Regions from separate parts of the Bradyrhizobium sp. USDA 4452 genome, predicted to be linked through region 2. Evidence: predicted binding sites of a transcription regulator. Region 2 holds the regulator's gene; each other region holds the start of a gene.

Region 1 (4,192 bases), 1.4 Mb from region 2:
CTTGCGATCAATGGCTTAATCATCGAGGCCTCGGGCAGGTTCCTCCAGTATTTCTGTGGCATCTCGGTCTGCATCGCCTTCACCTTCAGCCGCGCCGGATTGAAAATTGCTGCGTAATAACTCCGCCAGGTTTCCTCGAGCCGGTCCTCCGTCGGCGCCTCGGACTTGGCAACGCCTGCCGTGAACGCGATCTCGTGGCCGTCCCAATGTGCGCAGACATCGGGCGTGAGGATCGACCAAGGCATGTCGGCAAAGCGCTTGGCGAAAAACGGCGCGGCGAGTTCGACGATGTGATGCTCCGGCTCGAACCAGGCGACGAAATGCGTATTCACGCGGCCGACTTCACGGAATCGGACGAAAGCGTGCATCTTGTGCTCATCGCGATGCACTGCGCGCGCCATGGCGCTGACCCCGGCAACATCGGGATCGGTGGCGACGCTGAGCAGGTCATGGTGACTGCGCAGCCGCCACAACAGGCGATAGAGCAGGGCGAACCGCTCGGGGTCGCGATGCAGGATCGCCGCTTTCGCCAGTTCGACGAATTTGGCTGGCACGTTGAAAGTGCCTTCCGTCGCTTCAGGAAGGTCATTCGTCTCGGTTGAAAACAATTCCGGCGTACCGCCGCGTACCGTCCAGGTCACGTCCTGGGGCTTCACCTGGTTCAGCGCCAGCCGCCGTGCGGCCTGTCGCCAGCCGTCGAAATCGGTTTCGCTGTCGAGGGTGATGGTATGCATCAAAACCCAAATCCCAATTGCTTCGCCGGCGGACGAAACCGCTCCGCCAATCCGGCAGCGTCGAGCAAGCGTACCGAGGGGCGGTGGTCACTGAGAACGATGAACGGCAGCGCCTTGTTCCTTGGGATGTGCAACCGAGCCAGGTCGGCGACGCGGATCGAGGTGACGCCGCGCGTCGCGATGATACGGTCGACTGCCTTGCGGCCGAAGCCGGGCACGCGTAGCAATTCCTCGCGGCTGGCGCGGTTAACGTCGAGCGGAAAGCGCTCGCGGTGGCGCAGTGCCCAGGCGAGCTTCGGATCGATGTCGAGCGGCAGCATGCCGCTTCCGTGTCCATCGACGATTTCGCCGACATCGAAACCGTAGAACCGCATCAGCCAATCGGCCTGATAGAGCCTGTGCTCGCGCACCAGCGGTGGCGCGATCAGCGGCAAGGCGCGGCTGGCATCGGGGATCGGGCTGAATGCGGAATAATAGACGCGCTTGAGCCGATAGGCGCCATAGAGATTGGCGCTGGTCTTGAGGATGGTTTGATCGCTTGCGCTGTCCGCGCCGACGATCATCTGGGTGCTCTGGCCGGCGGGCGCAAAGCGTGGCGGCCTCGCTTTCGTCGCGGGCCTTTCCGCGGCTTCGTCGAGCTTCAGCCGCAGTCGTCCCATGGTGCGGCGGATCGCACGCACGTCTTTCTCCGGCGCAAGCCTGGCGAGGCTGGTCTCCTCCGGCATCTCGATGTTGATGGAAAGGCGATCGGCATACTTGCCGGCCTCCGCAATCAGCGCGTCATCGGCTTCGGGAATGGTTTTCAGATGGATGTAGCCGCGGAAGTGATGCTCATCGCGCAGTTTTCGCGCGACGCTCACCACCTGTTCCATCGTGTAATCGGCGCTGCGGATGATGCCGGAAGAGAGGAACAGTCCCTCGATATAGTTGCGCCGATAGAAGTCGAGCGTCAGCTTCACCACTTCGTCGATGGTGAAGCGGGCGCGCGGCACGTTGGAGGAGGCGCGGTTGACGCAATACAGGCAGTCGTAGTTGCAGGCGTTGGTGAGCAGCACCTTCAGCAGCGAAATGCAGCGGCCGTCTGGCGCATAGGAATGACAGATGCCCATGCCGGGCGCGGTCGAGCCGAGACCCTTGCCATCGCTGGAATCCCGCTGCTCGGTGCCCGAGGAGGCGCAGGAGGCATCGTATTTCGCGGCGTCCGCCAGGATTTCCAGCTTGCGTTGCACGTCCATCGTGAATCCCTTTGATTCCGCTGATGAATCAGAAAAATTCGCAATCCGATTGACTCATCAGGGGCTGTTAGCTTTATATTAGAACATACCATGAACAATTGAGCCAGTCGCTGGTTCTCTGTTCAGGCAGTGACGGCCTCAAATTTTCAAGTTGAAGGAGCGGCGCATATGAATGGCGCACGCACGGGTACGCTTGCGTCTCTGCGCGGCAGCATCGCGCGCATCGAGGCGCCATCGGAGGCGGCGATGCCAAGCCGCCTCGCGCTCGGACACACCAGCGCGGACGCGATGCTGCGCGGCGGGCTTGCTCCGGCTGCGCTGCACGAGGTGTTCGCGGCCGGCCATCAGGGCGGCGCTGCGACCGGCTTCATCACGGGGCTCGCCGGACGGATATCAGCGCGCAAGCCGCTGGTCTGGGTGCGGCAGGATTTTTCCGATCGCGAAAACGGCGCGCTGTCGATGCACGGGCTCGCCGAGTTCGGCCTCGATCCGCGCCTCTTGGTCACCGTGCGCGCCGCCGATGTCGACAGCGCTCTGCGCACCGCGGCCGACGCGCTCGCCTGCGATGCGCTCGGCGCCGTGGTGCTCGAAATCTGGGGCGATGCGCGCCAGCTCGATCTCGTCGCCAGCCGCAAACTGACCCTGGCCGCGCAAGCCTCCGGCGTCACCGCGCTGCTGCTGCGGATCGCGGCGACGCCGATCCCTTCGACCGCGGAGACGCGCTGGATCGTGCGCGCGGCGCATTCGCCGCCGGGCAATGCCGCAAGCGCCTGGGGCGCGCCGCGCTTCGAGGCCGAACTCGTGCGTAACCGTCATGGCCCGGTCGGGCGATGGATCATGGAATGGAAATGTGATGAGTGCCAATTCAGTGAACCGTCGGCGTATCCTCAGCCTGTGGCTGCCGCGCCTGCCCATCGACCGCATCAAGCGCAAGCTCGCGCAGGACATCGCCTCGCAAGCTGAACTTGTTGCAGGCGAGCTGAGAGAACCGTCAAGTGAGGCGGGCACATTGGCAGGGCTCTCTCCCCCCTTGCGGGGGAGAGTTGGAGAGAGGGGGACCACGAACGACGGCGTAAGCGGCTTACCCCTCTCCCTCACCCTCCCCCGCAAGGGGGGAGGGAACCCGTCTGCCGATGCGTCCCTTACGAATAGCAAAGAACTCCCCAGCGTCGTCGTCGCAAAGGACCACAACGCGATCCTGCTGCATGCCATCGACGAGGCCGCGGTGCGCGCGGGGCTGTCGATCGGGCTGCCGCTCGCCAATGCGCGGGCGATCTGTCCGGAGCTCACGGTCTACGACGCCGATCCCGCCGCCGATCTGAAGACGCTGAACGACATCGCCGACTGGTGCGACCGCTTCACGCCGCTGGTCGCGCTCGATCCGCCATACGGCCTGTTCCTCGACATCACCGGCTGCGCGCATCTGTTCGGCGGCGAGCGTGCGCTGCTGCAGATCGTCCTCAATGCGCTGAGCCGGCGCGGCTTTGCCGTCAGTGCGGCGATATCAGGCACCTCGATCGCGGCGCGCACGGTGACGCGTCATGCCTCGGGGCAGGTCATCGCCGATGGCGCGGAGGCGCAGGCGGTCGGCCCGCTGCCGGTGTCGGCGCTCGGCGCCGATCCTGCCGTCACCACCGGCCTGCGCCGCGCCGGGTTGAAGACCATCGGCGATGTTGCCTCGCGCGCGCCGCACGAGATATCGGCGCGGTTCGGCTCGGCCTTCACCACCTTGCTCGGTTACGCGCTCGGGCAGGGCGATGCCCCGATCAGCCCACGCAAGCCGCTACCGGATTACATCGTCGAGAAGCGTTTCCCCGAGCCCATCGCGACCGACACCGTGATCGCTCTGACGCTCTCGAGCCTCGCCAAGATGCTGGTTGCGGCGATGGACAAGCAGGGCAAGGGTGCGCGGCAGCTGGAGGCGAGCTTCTTCCGCACCGATGGCGCGGTGCGCACGATCATGGTCGAGACCGGGCGTCCGGTGACGCGGCCGGAGATGATCGATCGCCTGTTCCGCGAGCGGCTCGATGCGCTCAACGATCCCCTCGATCCCGGCTTCGGCTTCGATCTCATCCGCCTCGCTGCCGGGCGCACCGAGATCGTGGTGCAGCAGCAGCGCGACCTCGACACGTCGGTGCACGACAATGACGAGGTCTCGGCGCTGATCGACCGCATCGCAGCCCGCATCGGCGGCAAACGCGTCGTCGTGCATTTGCCGCTCGA
Region 2 (4,192 bases):
TTGACAACACGCGCCCTTGGTTTTGGGTTGCCGGCATTCGCCAGGGACGACGATCGGGATGCAGGCGGCGCCACACATTTAGTGTCGTCCCGGCGAAGGCCAGGACCGATTGCCCCAAGCCTCAACTGTCGCACGACCCCGGGCCGCAGGGTCGACACCCTGCCCTGTCGTCGCATGCCTGCCGCACAAATCGGGGACATTGCCGCCCGCCGGCAATTCTCGTACACAGTTTCACGCAATGACCTCGCAACTCTCTCCCGATTCCGTCGACGTGCTGCTGTTCGATATCGGCCGCGTCGTGCTCGACATCGACTTCGAGAAGGTGATGGCGCACTGGGCGCAGCATGCCGGCTGCGCGCCGGCCGACCTTGCCACGCGCTTCGTCGTCGACGACAGCTTCAAGCATCACGAGATCGGCCGGATCGACGACGCAGCGTTCTTCGCGAACCTGCGCCGGACGCTCGGCATCGACCTCACCGATGCGCAGTTCCTCGAAGGCTGGAACGCGATCTTCACCGGCGAGATGCCGGGCATCGCCCCCCTGCTCGCGACCGCCGCTCAGCGGATGCCGCTCTACGCCTTCTCCAACACCAATCCGGCCCATGTCGCGCATTTCTCCGTGATCCATTCCGAGGTGCTCAGCCATTTCCGCACCGTCTTCCTGTCCTCGACGATCGGGCACCGGAAACCCGACGCCGAGGCCTACGATCATGTGGTAAAAGCCATCGGCGTGCCGGCGTCGCGGATCCTGTTTTTCGACGATTTGGCCGCCAATATCGAAGGGGCGCGGGCGCGCGGCCTTCATGCCATCCACGTGACATCGACGGATGACGTGGCGAGGGCTCTGGCCGCACTTGGTCTGTGATTAGGACGTGAGGAGTTCTGAGCGTGGCGCTGATGCCGGTTGCCGATGCCCTGTCCGCCGTGCTTTCCGGCGCCAACCCGCTGCCGGAGGAGATGGTCGCGCTCGATGCCGCCTACCATCGCACCCTGGCGCGCGACCTCGCCGCACGCCGCACCCAGCCGCCGCAGCCGATGTCGGCGATGGACGGCTATGCCGTGCGCGCGGCGGACGCCGGTGATCTGAAGGCCCGGCTCAAGGTGATCGGCGAAGTCGCTGCCGGCCGGCCGTTCGAGCGCAGGGTTGGCCCGGGCGAAGCGGTGCGGATCTTCACCGGCGGCGTGATCCCCCATGGCGCCGACGCCGTCATCATCCAGGAAGACACCACCGTCGACGGCGACCACATCACGATCACCGAGCCGGCTGCCGCCGGACGGCACATCCGCCCCGCCGGCGTCGACTTCCGTGAGGGCGACGTGCTGCTCGAAGCCGGCAGCCGCCTCTCGGACCGCGCGCTGTCGCTCGCGGCGGCCATGAACTATCCGGACCTTGCGGTGCACCGCCGTCCGAAGGTCGCGGTGCTGGCGACCGGCGACGAGCTGGTGATGCCGGGCTCGGAGCCTGGCCCCGGCCAGATCGTCTATTCCAACGGCTATGCGCTGCGGGCGCTGGCGCGCGCCGAAGGCGCCGAGACCGTCGATCTCGGGATTGCCGCCGATACGGTGGAGGCGACCACCGCCGGCGTCCGGCGGGCCCGCGACACCGGCGCGGACATCCTGATCACGACCGGCGGCGCCTCGGTCGGCGACCACGACGTGGTCAAGCAGTCGCTGGAGGCCGAGGGCGTCGAGATGGCGTTCTGGCGGATCGCGATGCGGCCCGGCAAGCCGATGATGCATGGCCGGTTGGGGCCGATGCGGGTGATCGGCCTGCCCGGCAATCCGGTGTCCTCCTATGTCTGCGCCTTCCTGTTCCTGGTGCCCTTGATTCGGGCGCTGAGCGGCCGAAAGACTGTCCATCATGCCCGCGCGAACGCCCTGCTCGGCCGCGACCTCGCTGCCAACGACCAGCGCGAGGACTATCTGCGCGCGCGCCTCGACGAGCGCGAAGACGGCACGCTGATCGCAACGCCCGTGATGCAGCAGGACTCCTCGCTGCTCGGGAATCTCGCTGCGGCACGCGCACTTCTCGTGCGTCCGCCGTTTGCGCCCGCCGCCCTCACAGGCAACGAATGCGAGATCCTGATGCTGCCGGAGTGAGGCTTTCGCGGCCCGCCGATTACGCGTTGCAGAACGCGTTCACCTGAAATTAAGTGGTTGCGGAACACATATCGAACATATAGTGTCCGTTCATGATTTGTTTCGAGTGCTGGTGTCTACAAACGGGAGACCATCCAGGAAGCGCTTGTACTGAGCACCGCGCTCCTGAGGTCAGGTCCCGCCTGCAGGCGCACCTGTAGAGTCTCGGAATCGAACGACGCTACCAACCGGGGGAATACTCGAGATGCTCACGCGCAAACAGTACGAACTACTGCGTTTCATCAATGAACGTCTGAAGGAGGCCGGCGTACCGCCCTCGTTCGACGAGATGAAGGATGCGCTCGACCTGCGCTCGAAGTCCGGAATCCACCGCCTGATCACTGCGCTGGAGGAGCGCGGCTTCATTCGCCGCCTGCCCAACCGCGCCCGCGCCATCGAGGTCATCAAGCTCCCTGAGCTGTCGGCCGGAGGCGGCAACGGCCGCCGCGGCTTCACGCCGAGCGTCATCGAAGGCACCCTCGGCAAGCGCGCCAGCACCCCGCCGATCGCCGAGGACGACGGCAACCGTCCGGTCGCGGTCCCCGTGATGGGCCGGATTGCCGCCGGTACGCCGATCGAGGCGCTGCAGACCCGCAGCCACACCATCAGCGTGCCGCCCGACATGCTCGGCGCCGGTGAGCACTATGCGCTGGAAGTGCGCGGCGATTCGATGGTCGATGCCGGCATCCTCGACGGCGACATGGCGCTGATCCAGCGCAACGACGTCGCCAACACCGGCGACATCGTGGTGGCGCTGATCGACGAGGAGGAGGCTACCCTAAAGCGCTTCCGCCGCCGCGGCGCATCGATTGCGCTGGAGCCGGCCAACACCGCCTATGAAGTGCGCATTCTGCCGCCGAACCGGGTCCGCATCCAGGGCAAGCTGATCGGTCTCTATCGCAAGTACTGATTTTCAAATACTTGCGGCGGCAGGGAACGAGCGACACATCGGATCGTTCCTTGCATGATAGCGTAACGTGCTGGTTGCCCGATGCGCTCCGACACCTCTCGCGCAGCGTCGCGTGTTTGTGATCGGGGGCGTTGGTCGAGCAGTCGTACAATCGCCCAGAAACGAGGAGACACTCGTTCGCTATCGTCCACTCTGGTAGAGGCCCTATGCCTCAAGGAGAGGCACGGGTCGCTACCTCGATTAGAGGAGCCATCCGATGTGTGACTATAGTCTGCACGCCGTGGCGTCGCGCCCCGCCATTGTTGGAGAGACGCTGATCACCACGACTTTCCGCGGCACGTCGACCCGCGGCTTTGCTTCGGAGAACGATCCCAACGTCGCGGTCTGCATGCTGCCGGGCACCGAGCTCGCTTTCGCCGAGAACGTTCGCTACGACAGCCGCTGGATCTGGACCAAGACGATGAATTTCCGCGTCGGCGTGTTCAACGAAGTCGAGCCCGACGTTCCCGACCGCCATCATGACGCGGTCGAATTCCCCGACGGCAGCCATGTGCTGGTGACCCAGCTCGTCGAGGGACAACGCGTCAGCGTGCTGCAATTGCCGGCACTGCATCCGCCGGTCGAGCAGAAGCCGAAGGTTGTGGAGCGGCGGCCCTCTGCATTCGCGTCGCTGTTTTTGGGTTGAACGCATCGTCACCGCGGGATGAACCATCCGGCGGCGAGTGACCTAAGCGATTTGGAGCGACCCCGGACGTCAGGTTCCGGGGCGCAGAAGGAGATTTGCGTCAGCGGCCACCTTGGCGCATCATCGTACACGGAGGACGTGCGCGGTGGTCGATAAGGTCACTTGGCAAAAGGCTGGACGGGTCACGGAACCGGGCCGCTACATGTTCCGGTTCGGCTGGCTGACGGTAACGGCTGACGATCTGAAGGTCTGGGAGCAGTTTCCCGAGGCTTCCTTCACCCTCGTCAAGAAGCCCGATGCCGACCCCGACTCTGACGAGTATCATCTTGGCCTGTTCGAGCTGCCGGCCGGACCCTCGCCTGGCAACGGCTAATCCTCGCCCTGAAAATCGCTCTCGGCCGGCGTCGCATCGACGGCGGGCCGTGGCGCGGTCGCGGTCGCACGCGGCGTGGTCTCGC
Region 3 (4,192 bases), 7.7 Mb from region 2:
CCCGGCGGCGACATCGAGTTCACGATGCGGCGGCTGGCAAGCGCGGACTGAGGCTTGCCGGACGGACCGCCTCAATCCTGATCGCGGTGTCCGTGGCTGCGTCCGAGCCCGAGATTGTTCAGCTCGCGGTCGATCCGCAGCTGTACGCGGCGGATCGCCAGCAGGTCGAGTTTTGCTTCGGTCTTGCCCGTGAAGACCCGATCGCCGATCTGGAAACGCCATTTCCAGACGCCGGGCATGAGCTGAGTGACGGTGAATTCGACGCCCTTGTGGATCATCTGGAACGGTTCCGCGAATGAATGGCGGTCGTCGATATCTAAATCAGAAGTTGTAGCAATAATTGACACCCGTCAAACGATAGAGTGAATCGTCGCGCCCGTTCGGACGTCGTTGTGAATCCCGAAGTGGATCCGTTCGCCGGCGGCGTCGCCTTGCCTCGGGATGCGCAATCGGTGCGTCGGCCGGAGAAGGGAGTGTTACGAACACTGCCGGAACCCGAGTCTTCTCGTGAACGCTACGTAGTTTTTTTGGGCGTCAGGAGGGGTACCAAGGTAGTATGCAGATTGTGCCACCGGCTCCGCCAAATCCTTCTGTAACTCATTGATTATCTCATGCAGTCGAGACGAACGCCGAGCCCTGCTCGCGGAACTTTGTTCTGCCCCGGAGAACTACGGATCGCACTGCGCCGCAGCCCAAATGCTTCGACAATGGCTCCCGTCGGCGCGTTCGGATCCGCGGGTTTCGTTCGGACCGATGCCTGACAGCGCAACGCCGCCCGCTTGAAATGCTTGCGGACGGCGCCGGCCCTAGCCCCAGGAAGGTGTGCAAAATCCTGTAGCCGGAAGCCTATACAATCTGTGCGACAGGACATGTCCCAAATTGGCTATCACGGCGATCAATCCGGACCGCGCCGCCTCGGCGCTTCAGCGCGCTGGGGTCACCTCCGGAAAATCGCTTCGCACTTTTCCGGATCATGCTTTAGGCCACTCCGTATCCTTCCGGAATTGTTGCGAGCGCGAGGAGAACTAGGATTTTGGAGCCGGGGCAGGTTTTCAATTCGGATGATTTTCAGATTTACCCGGCGGGCCGTTCGCGTGACGCGGCCCTCTCATTTCCACTAAGCGGCCCCTTCGCAGGGGCCGTTTCTTCTCAGTTCAGAGTTGCTTTGTTCTATCGTAGATGCGGCAAAAGCCCTTCTGACGTCCAAGCGAACCCCACTTCAGAATCCGGAGTTTGCTGCCATGTTCAAAACGGGCGGCCTTCATATGAATTCGAAAGAGCCCGCCAATACCATTGGGTCCGTTTGACGCGGCGTATGGCTGAGTCGGCGATGTGGTGCGCGTTGGGGGCGGAACTTGGGGCCTTAGGGAGTGGTACCCGAACCGCAGCTTCAAGGTGAAGGACGACGACAAGAAGGAAGACAAGCGTCCTCAAGACGCAGCGGCCAAAGACGAACCAGAATTCATGAAATGAAGAGGCCGCCAACTGAGGCGGCCTTACTGATCGCTCCTAGCCGCGAAGATTTGTCCGCAATCACATTGAAAGGTCAACAGATAGCCGCGCGATCCCGGATCAGCACGCTCTTTACCCATGAGCTTCATGCTTCGCGAGCAATACGGGCACGGGAACGCGCTCATCTCCCATTGCTGTTTTTCCTGGCTGCGCTTCGTCAAACCGGGCTCCCCGGCGGCTCGGGGTGCAGTTGACCCTTCCGATTTTCGTGATGCTCAATGAGCTTCTTGATGGCGTCCAGCGTCTGCTGATCGGTGATGTTTCTGGCAAGCGTCCGGTAGTGGTTGCTGATCCCATCCAGTTCGACACATCTCTCGCACAAGGCGCGCTCTCCACGTTTCGCGGGCGGGAGCGCAATGGTCTCTCAGTCACCGGTGACGGCCACGGATGGGCGGTGATGTGTGCCTAATAGCACGGCGGCAGATTCGTTCCCGAGGAACTGCGTTCACCCACGGAGACCACCGGGTCTTCCCTTAAGGAGAACCACGTAGGGAACGAGTTTGCCGCCCTATAGAAAACCGTTATGCCCAGAGGCGTGCATAGGGCTCGGTAGTCCTACTGAGAACGCCAAGAACATCCAGCTAAGCGATTTAGGACACTCTCAGATTCGAATTAGGACACGCGGGGTCAAATACGGACAGCACCGACCCATCAGAAAGAACATATTGCGAACGTAGAACAAACGTGGTACGAGACTCCCATCAACAACGCGTTCCGCCCGAGCCTCATCTCCCGTTTTTCCCGCTAGCGAATCCCCGCCATAAGGAGCACATCCCAAATGTCCGCTACTGCACTGCGTATCGTCGAAGGATCCTCCATGGACAAGTCCAAGGCCCTCTCAGCCGCGCTCTCCCAGATCGAGCGCCAGTTCGGCAAGGGCTCGGTGATGAAGCTCGGCAAGAACGACCGTTCGATGGATGTCGAGACGGTGTCCTCGGGGTCGCTGGGGCTCGACATTGCGCTCGGCGTCGGCGGCCTGCCGAAGGGGCGTGTCGTCGAGATCTACGGGCCGGAATCGTCGGGCAAGACCACGTTGGCGCTGCACACCGTGGCGGAAGGCCAGAAGAAGGGCGGCATCTGCGCCTTCATCGACGCCGAACATGCGCTCGACCCGGTTTATGCGCGCAAGCTCGGCGTCAACATCGACGAGCTCCTGATCTCGCAGCCCGACACCGGCGAGCAGGCGTTGGAGATTTGCGACACGCTGGTGCGCTCCGGTGCGGTCGACGTGCTGGTGGTCGATTCGGTCGCGGCGCTGGTGCCGAAGGCCGAACTCGAGGGCGAGATGGGCGATGCGCTGCCGGGCCTGCAGGCACGCCTCATGAGCCAGGCGCTGCGCAAGCTCACCGCCTCGATCAACAAGTCCCACACCATGGTGATCTTCATCAACCAGATCCGCATGAAGATCGGCGTGATGTACGGCTCGCCGGAGACCACCACCGGCGGCAACGCGCTGAAATTCTATGCCTCGGTCCGCCTCGACATCCGCCGCATCGGCGCGATCAAGGAGCGCGACGAGGTGGTCGGCAACACCACCCGCGTCAAGGTGGTGAAGAACAAGCTGGCGCCGCCCTTCAAGCAGGTCGAGTTCGACATCATGTACGGCGAGGGCGTCTCCAAGATGGGCGAGATCCTCGACCTCGGCGTCAAGGCCGGCATCGTCGAGAAGTCCGGCGCCTGGTTCTCCTATGACAGCCAGCGGCTCGGCCAGGGGCGCGAGAATTCGAAGGCGTTCCTGAAGGCGAATCCCGACATCACCGCCAAGATCGAGGCGGCGATCCGGCAAAACTCCGGCCTGATCTCCGAGCAGATCCTCGCCGGTACGCCCGAGCGCGACGCCGAGGGCGAAGAGCCCGCCGACGAGTAAGCCTGAGGCATGATCCGGAAAAGAGCGAAGCAATTTTCCGGAAAGATCATGCTCAAGCGATCAAATCATTTCGCTGCAAGCGGGCGCTGAGGACGTTGAGTTGCCGACGTCTTCGGCGCCTGTTTGGTTTTGCGCGGCGTTGAAACCGATATCTGGCGCTTACCCGCGCGCCAGCGCCTTTTCCCGGTTCGCGACCAGCGCGCGCAAGTCTTCCGTCACGGCGACCGATTGATGCGTCTTCTGGTCGGTCGCGACCCAGATGATCTCGCCGGTGGCGCGCAGGTCCTCGGAGCCCTTGGCGAAGATCGCGAGCGCAAGCACGATCGAGGAGCGGCCGATCCTGGCGACGCGGACGCAGACCTCGATGTCCTCATCGAACCGGATCGGCGCCTTGTATTCGACGACCGACTTCACGGTGTGAAAGTCGATGCCGGTCCGCGCCACCTCGCCGAGATAGTCGTAGCCGAGCGCGCGGAAATACTCTGTTATCGCGGTGTCGAAATAGGTCAGGTAGTGCGCGTTGAACACCACGGCCTGTGCGTCGACCTCGGAATAGCGGACGCGAAACGGGAAGTGGAACCAGAATTCCTCGCGCATGTTTCCTCCTGCCGCAGGCAGCCTCTGTTTGTCGCGCGATCAGTGGCTGTCGATTGCAGTCTCTTATGACGTGATGTGCAGTGATGGGCTTCGCGGAGTTTATCATCGGGCCGCGCTTTGCGCGGACCCGTTGGCTCCACCCATCCTACACCAACCTTGATCGTCGCCCGCGCTATTCCGCCGCCTGCGCATAATCCTCGATCGGCGGGCACGAGC
Region 4 (4,192 bases), 3.0 Mb from region 2:
CGGTCGGCGCCGGCGCCGAAATGGGCTTTGCCCCGAACTGGAGCGCCAAGATCGAATATCTCTACGTCGATCTCGCCAACAGCAACTTCACGATCACCGGCGGCGCGTCGAACGGCTACAGCTTCAGCCTGGTGCGCGCCGGCATCAACTATCATTTCTGAGAACAAGAAAACGTCAGACATCAACTCCCGGCCGCGTCTCGCGCGGCCGGGTTTCTCTTTGTGCTGATCACGTCGACATCGCGCGCTGCTGCATGAACGCCGCGGCGTCCGCGAAACCAGCCGGACGGCCGCACGCATCTGATATGCGGGCACCGTCAATCGCGTCCGCATCATGCAGCTGGTCGTGCAGCGAGCGCGAGCCACGCGCCGTGCAGTCAACTCACACGCAACGCTTCATTCGCCGTTCATCACGAGCCACGCACCGCGCGCGCTCATCATGAAACCACCAGGTTGACCGCCTTCGGGCCCTTGCCCTTCTTGTCGGGTTCAACCTCGAACGTAATGCGCTGTCCTTCAGTCAGGTCCTTCAACCCTGCACGCTCGACAGCCGTGATGTGAACGAACACATCGCGGCCGCCATCGTCAGGCTTGATGAAGCCATAGCCACGCTCTCCGTTGAAGAACTTGACTGTCCCAGTCATGGCCATCGGGAAACTCCTCCCCCGTATTGCTCCACCGCTACGCGCACGCCGCGTAGCGGTTGACCGACATTCGCTTGTCGGAAGCTTGGCCACCTGAACAGGCCGGCGTCACGCCGCCGGTCTGCCTGGATTTTATTTCGGCCTTGTCACTCCGCCGCAACCATTCGCGGAAGCGGAACGTAAAGCCAGTCGTAACAGGATGAGCATAATACGGTTCCGCGCGCGTTGCCTATGCTCAAATAGAACTTTTCGGTGGGGCTACCGATCAAGGTTTAGGCGTTTCGAGTCTGAAGCGTCCGGCGCCGCCTTGACCAAGCGGTCGCTCGAGTTCGGGCAGGATGATCTTCAGCTCGCCCGCCAGCGTCCACGGCGGATTCACTATCAAAAGGCCCGTGGAAACGAGGCCGGAATCCGCTTCTTGCGGCGCCACACTGAATTCCAAGCGCAAGCATTTACCTGCGGGGCGGCTCGTCGCCGTTGCTGCAGCCACGCTGCGTGCGAGCTCGTCGGAAGCTCTCCGGGATTTTACGGGGTACCACAAAAGGTACGCGCCGGTCGGCCACTTCGCGAACGCCGCCGTGAAGGCACTGGCCAGTCGCTCGAACTCGTCCTTCGCTTCGAATGGCGGATCGATCAGCACCAGGCCGCGCCGCTCGTTCGGCGGCACGAATGCGGGCAACGCCATCCAGCCATCGAGATCGACGACGCGCGCCTGCGCATCGCGTCGCAATGCATCGATCAATTGCTTGCGCGCCACGGGCTCGATCTCGCAGGCCGTCAGACGGTCTTGCGGACGCAGCAGCGCCCGCGCGATCAACGGCGAGCCGGGATAGGCTTTCAGTTCGCCTCTCGGATTGAATGCTCTGACGATGTCGAGATAGGGCGCGATCAGCGGCAGCGCCTTGTCGGTGAGTCGCGCCTGCATCAGCCGCGCGATGCCGGTCAGCCATTCGCCGCCGCGCTGCGCTTCGCTCGACGTCAAATCATAAAGGCCGGCGCCGGCATGAGTGTCGATGACGCGGAACGGCGCCTGCTTTTCCTGCAGGTAGGTGAGCATGCGCACCAGCACGATGTGCTTGATGACGTCGGCAAAGCTGCCGGCGTGAAAGGCGTGGCGATAGTTCATGCGATGACGCTGCGCTCCAGAGGGTGCGCATGTTGTACTGCGTCATGCCCGGCCTGTCCCGGGCATCATGCCTTGTTTCGCTGGTTTCGTGATGGCGTCGATGGCCGGGACACAAGCGCGACGACGCGCGTCTGCCCGGCCATGACGTGGACGAGACGTCAGCCGCCGCGAACCGGCGGCATCAGCACCTGATCGCGGCGGCAGGCGCGGCGATCGATTTCCTCGCAGGAGCGGAATTGCAGATCCTTGCTGAGGCAAATCCGCACCTCGCTGAGTCGCTTGCTGTCGCAAGTCACCGAGATCGCCGAGTTGCTGAGCCCCGGATTGGCCTTGATGAACGCCGTCTCCAGGTCGTCGGGCGCGATCGTCTTCGGCTCCGTCAATTGCAGGAATTCCTCGGGGATCTTCACTGCGGCGCGAGCCTTGCGGATGGCTTCGAAATAGGCGCGCTCGCCGAGGCCGGAGCAGGTGCCGTGCTTGTCCCACTCGTTGTAGATCAGCCCGGGCGCCGGCATCAGGTCGAGCATCGAGGTCATGATGTTGCGGGCGAGGCGGGGCGAGGGCCGTTGGCAGTATTCCGGAAAGCCCCGCTCATATTGCGGCCACAGCCCGTGCACCACGAAGGAATAGGGCCGCCCGCCGCACTGTGCCTGCGTGCCGCGGCCGTTGTTGCCGCGCTCGCTCGCCGCCTCGCAGAACGAGGGCGACCACGACAGCGACAGCACATAGAAATCGAACTCGCCCGGCGCATTCTGCCGGCGATCCTGGGCCGAGGCCCCCGTCGCACCGCACAGGGCAAAGGCAACTGAAATCAGAAACCGGGAAATTGTGTCCAACCGAGGCATCAAACGCTCCCTCACACGACCGTCCAGAACCTAGCAGGCCATCGGAACATTTCAAGAACAAAAGCCGCCGACTGGATGGCGGCGGCTTCCGTTTTGACCGAATTGGTCGGGGATCAGGGCCGGGCGGCCTTGCAGGACGGGTTATAGGCCCAGTTGCGGTCGAGCCCAGCGACGCACCACTCGACGCCCTGGCTGAGGCCGGCAAAGCCGCCGTCCTCGATGATCGAATAGTGCACCTTGCGGACCTTGCCGTCGCTCAGCATCGCATCGCCCGAGCAATAGCGGCGCGGAATGTTATCCGACTGCCAGGGACGGAACGCGGTTTCGTGAATCCGGTTGTAGCCGGTGATCACGAGCGGCGAATTCCAGAAGGTGGCTTCCTTTTCGTGGAATTGCGAGCTGATAACCGGCAGTGCCCTCTCGCACGGGGCCACATTGCCGTCATAGCGCGGGCCGGACAGCCAGAAATTCAGCTCGAACGGATTGGCGGCCTGAGCCGTACCCCCGAACGCCAGAAGGCCGACCACGAGCGCGGCGCCGAGGCCGAGCGTATGGCTGAGTTTATTGGGGGAGTTGAACAGGTTGCGCATGGGAATCCACCCGATGATCCGATGCCGCGGACGGTGCCGTGAAGCCCCGGCAAGGTCAAGTGCAGCGCGGCAACACCTGCCGAGAAGTCCACCGCCGGTAGCCCGCTCGTTCTTTTCATGCTCGCCGGCGCACTCTATGTTGGTCGCAAGCGAAATGGAGTCTGCGATGCGAAGGAAATTGGCCGCGTGCCTAGTTGCCGTTAGCGGGATGCTGGCCGTTGGTCCGGCGCAAGCCGACTGGATGCAGCCGGTGCCGCCGTTCAAGGGCAATGATACCGGCGGTATCATCGCCTATACGCTGGCGGCCCAGACCGACGCGCGGCAGCTCGCCGTCGACCACTGCGCCTCCTACGGCAAGGTGGTCAAGTTCCTTGGGGTGCAGCGCTACCCGGGCGGCTACATCTCCTTCGCCTGCCGCTGGGTGCCCTATGGTTCGGCCGAGAGGCCGGTGCGCACGCTGTACTGAGCGCGCTCCAGATCCTCCAAACGTTCAGCCGGGAGCTCACCGCATGACCCGACAGCTTGCCTTGCTTGGTTCTGCTGTTTGCGTTGTCCTGTCCACCGGTGCCGCGAGCGCCGTCGACCTGCCGATCCGCAAGGCCGGTCTGTGGGAGATGAAAATGGTGCGCACCGGCGGGCCGATGCCGGAAATCACCATGCAGCACTGCACTGACGAGACCACCGACAAGGAGATGAGCGCGGCGGCCTCGCCGATGGCCAAGGAAGTCTGCTCCAAGCAAGACATCCAGAAGACCGCGACCGGCTATGTCAGCGACAGCGTGTGCAGCGTCGCCGGCATGTCGATGCAGAGCCATGCCGAGATCGTCGGCGATTTCAATTCCGCCTACACCGTCAAGAGCACCTCGCACGCGGAAGGCGGCGCGGCCGGCTCACGCGACACCACGATGACCATCGAGGCGAAATGGCTCGGCGCCTGCAAGAGCGACCAGAAGCCGGGTGACATCATCATGCCGGGCGGCATGAAGAT

Evidence for each region. The regulator LexA, encoded in region 2, represses DNA repair genes until DNA is damaged. The targets are predictions, from matches to a motif close to TGTTCNNNNTGTGTTCNG.
Region 1: a site for LexA is predicted at 2,049-2,066, ahead of ACVISU_RS07180 (ImuA family protein). Genes of this name have one in related genera too.
Region 3: a site for LexA is predicted at 2,169-2,186, ahead of recA (recombinase RecA). Genes of this name have one in related genera too.
Region 4: a site for LexA is predicted at 2,657-2,674, ahead of ACVISU_RS14435 (ribonuclease T2 family protein). Genes of this name have one in related genera too.

Annotation. Positions count from the first base shown of each region.
Region 1 covers NZ_JBSSGK010000001.1:1,476,100-1,480,291, reverse strand. The annotation lists gene ACVISU_RS07190 (UdgX family uracil-DNA binding protein) at 1-734, opposite strand, end outside; gene ACVISU_RS07185 (putative DNA modification/repair radical SAM protein) at 734-1,969, opposite strand; gene ACVISU_RS07180 (ImuA family protein) at 2,138-2,932, shown strand; gene ACVISU_RS07175 (Y-family DNA polymerase) at 3,000-4,192, shown strand, end outside.
Region 2 covers NZ_JBSSGK010000001.1:43,258-47,449, reverse strand. The annotation lists gene ACVISU_RS00405 (HAD family hydrolase) at 239-865, shown strand; gene ACVISU_RS00400 (molybdopterin molybdotransferase MoeA) at 889-2,100, shown strand; gene lexA (transcriptional repressor LexA) at 2,345-3,049, shown strand; gene ACVISU_RS00390 (hypothetical protein) at 3,306-3,734, shown strand; gene ACVISU_RS00385 (hypothetical protein) at 3,880-4,107, shown strand; gene ACVISU_RS00380 (hypothetical protein) at 4,104-4,192, opposite strand, start outside.
Region 3 covers NZ_JBSSGK010000001.1:7,703,421-7,707,612, forward strand. The annotation lists gene ACVISU_RS36285 (hypothetical protein) at 1-51, shown strand, start outside; gene ACVISU_RS36290 (hypothetical protein) at 72-278, opposite strand; gene ACVISU_RS36295 (hypothetical protein) at 1,697-1,921, shown strand; gene recA (recombinase RecA) at 2,291-3,379, shown strand; gene ACVISU_RS36305 (acyl-CoA thioesterase) at 3,539-3,976, opposite strand; gene gcvP (aminomethyl-transferring glycine dehydrogenase) at 4,149-4,192, opposite strand, start outside.
Region 4 covers NZ_JBSSGK010000001.1:2,998,355-3,002,546, reverse strand. The annotation lists gene ACVISU_RS14450 (outer membrane protein) at 1-161, shown strand, start outside; gene ACVISU_RS14445 (cold-shock protein) at 437-649, opposite strand; gene ACVISU_RS14440 (23S rRNA (adenine(2030)-N(6))-methyltransferase RlmJ) at 909-1,769, opposite strand; gene ACVISU_RS14435 (ribonuclease T2 family protein) at 1,928-2,614, opposite strand; gene ACVISU_RS14430 (hypothetical protein) at 2,728-3,204, opposite strand; gene ACVISU_RS14425 (hypothetical protein) at 3,371-3,670, shown strand; gene ACVISU_RS14420 (DUF3617 domain-containing protein) at 3,714-4,192, shown strand, end outside.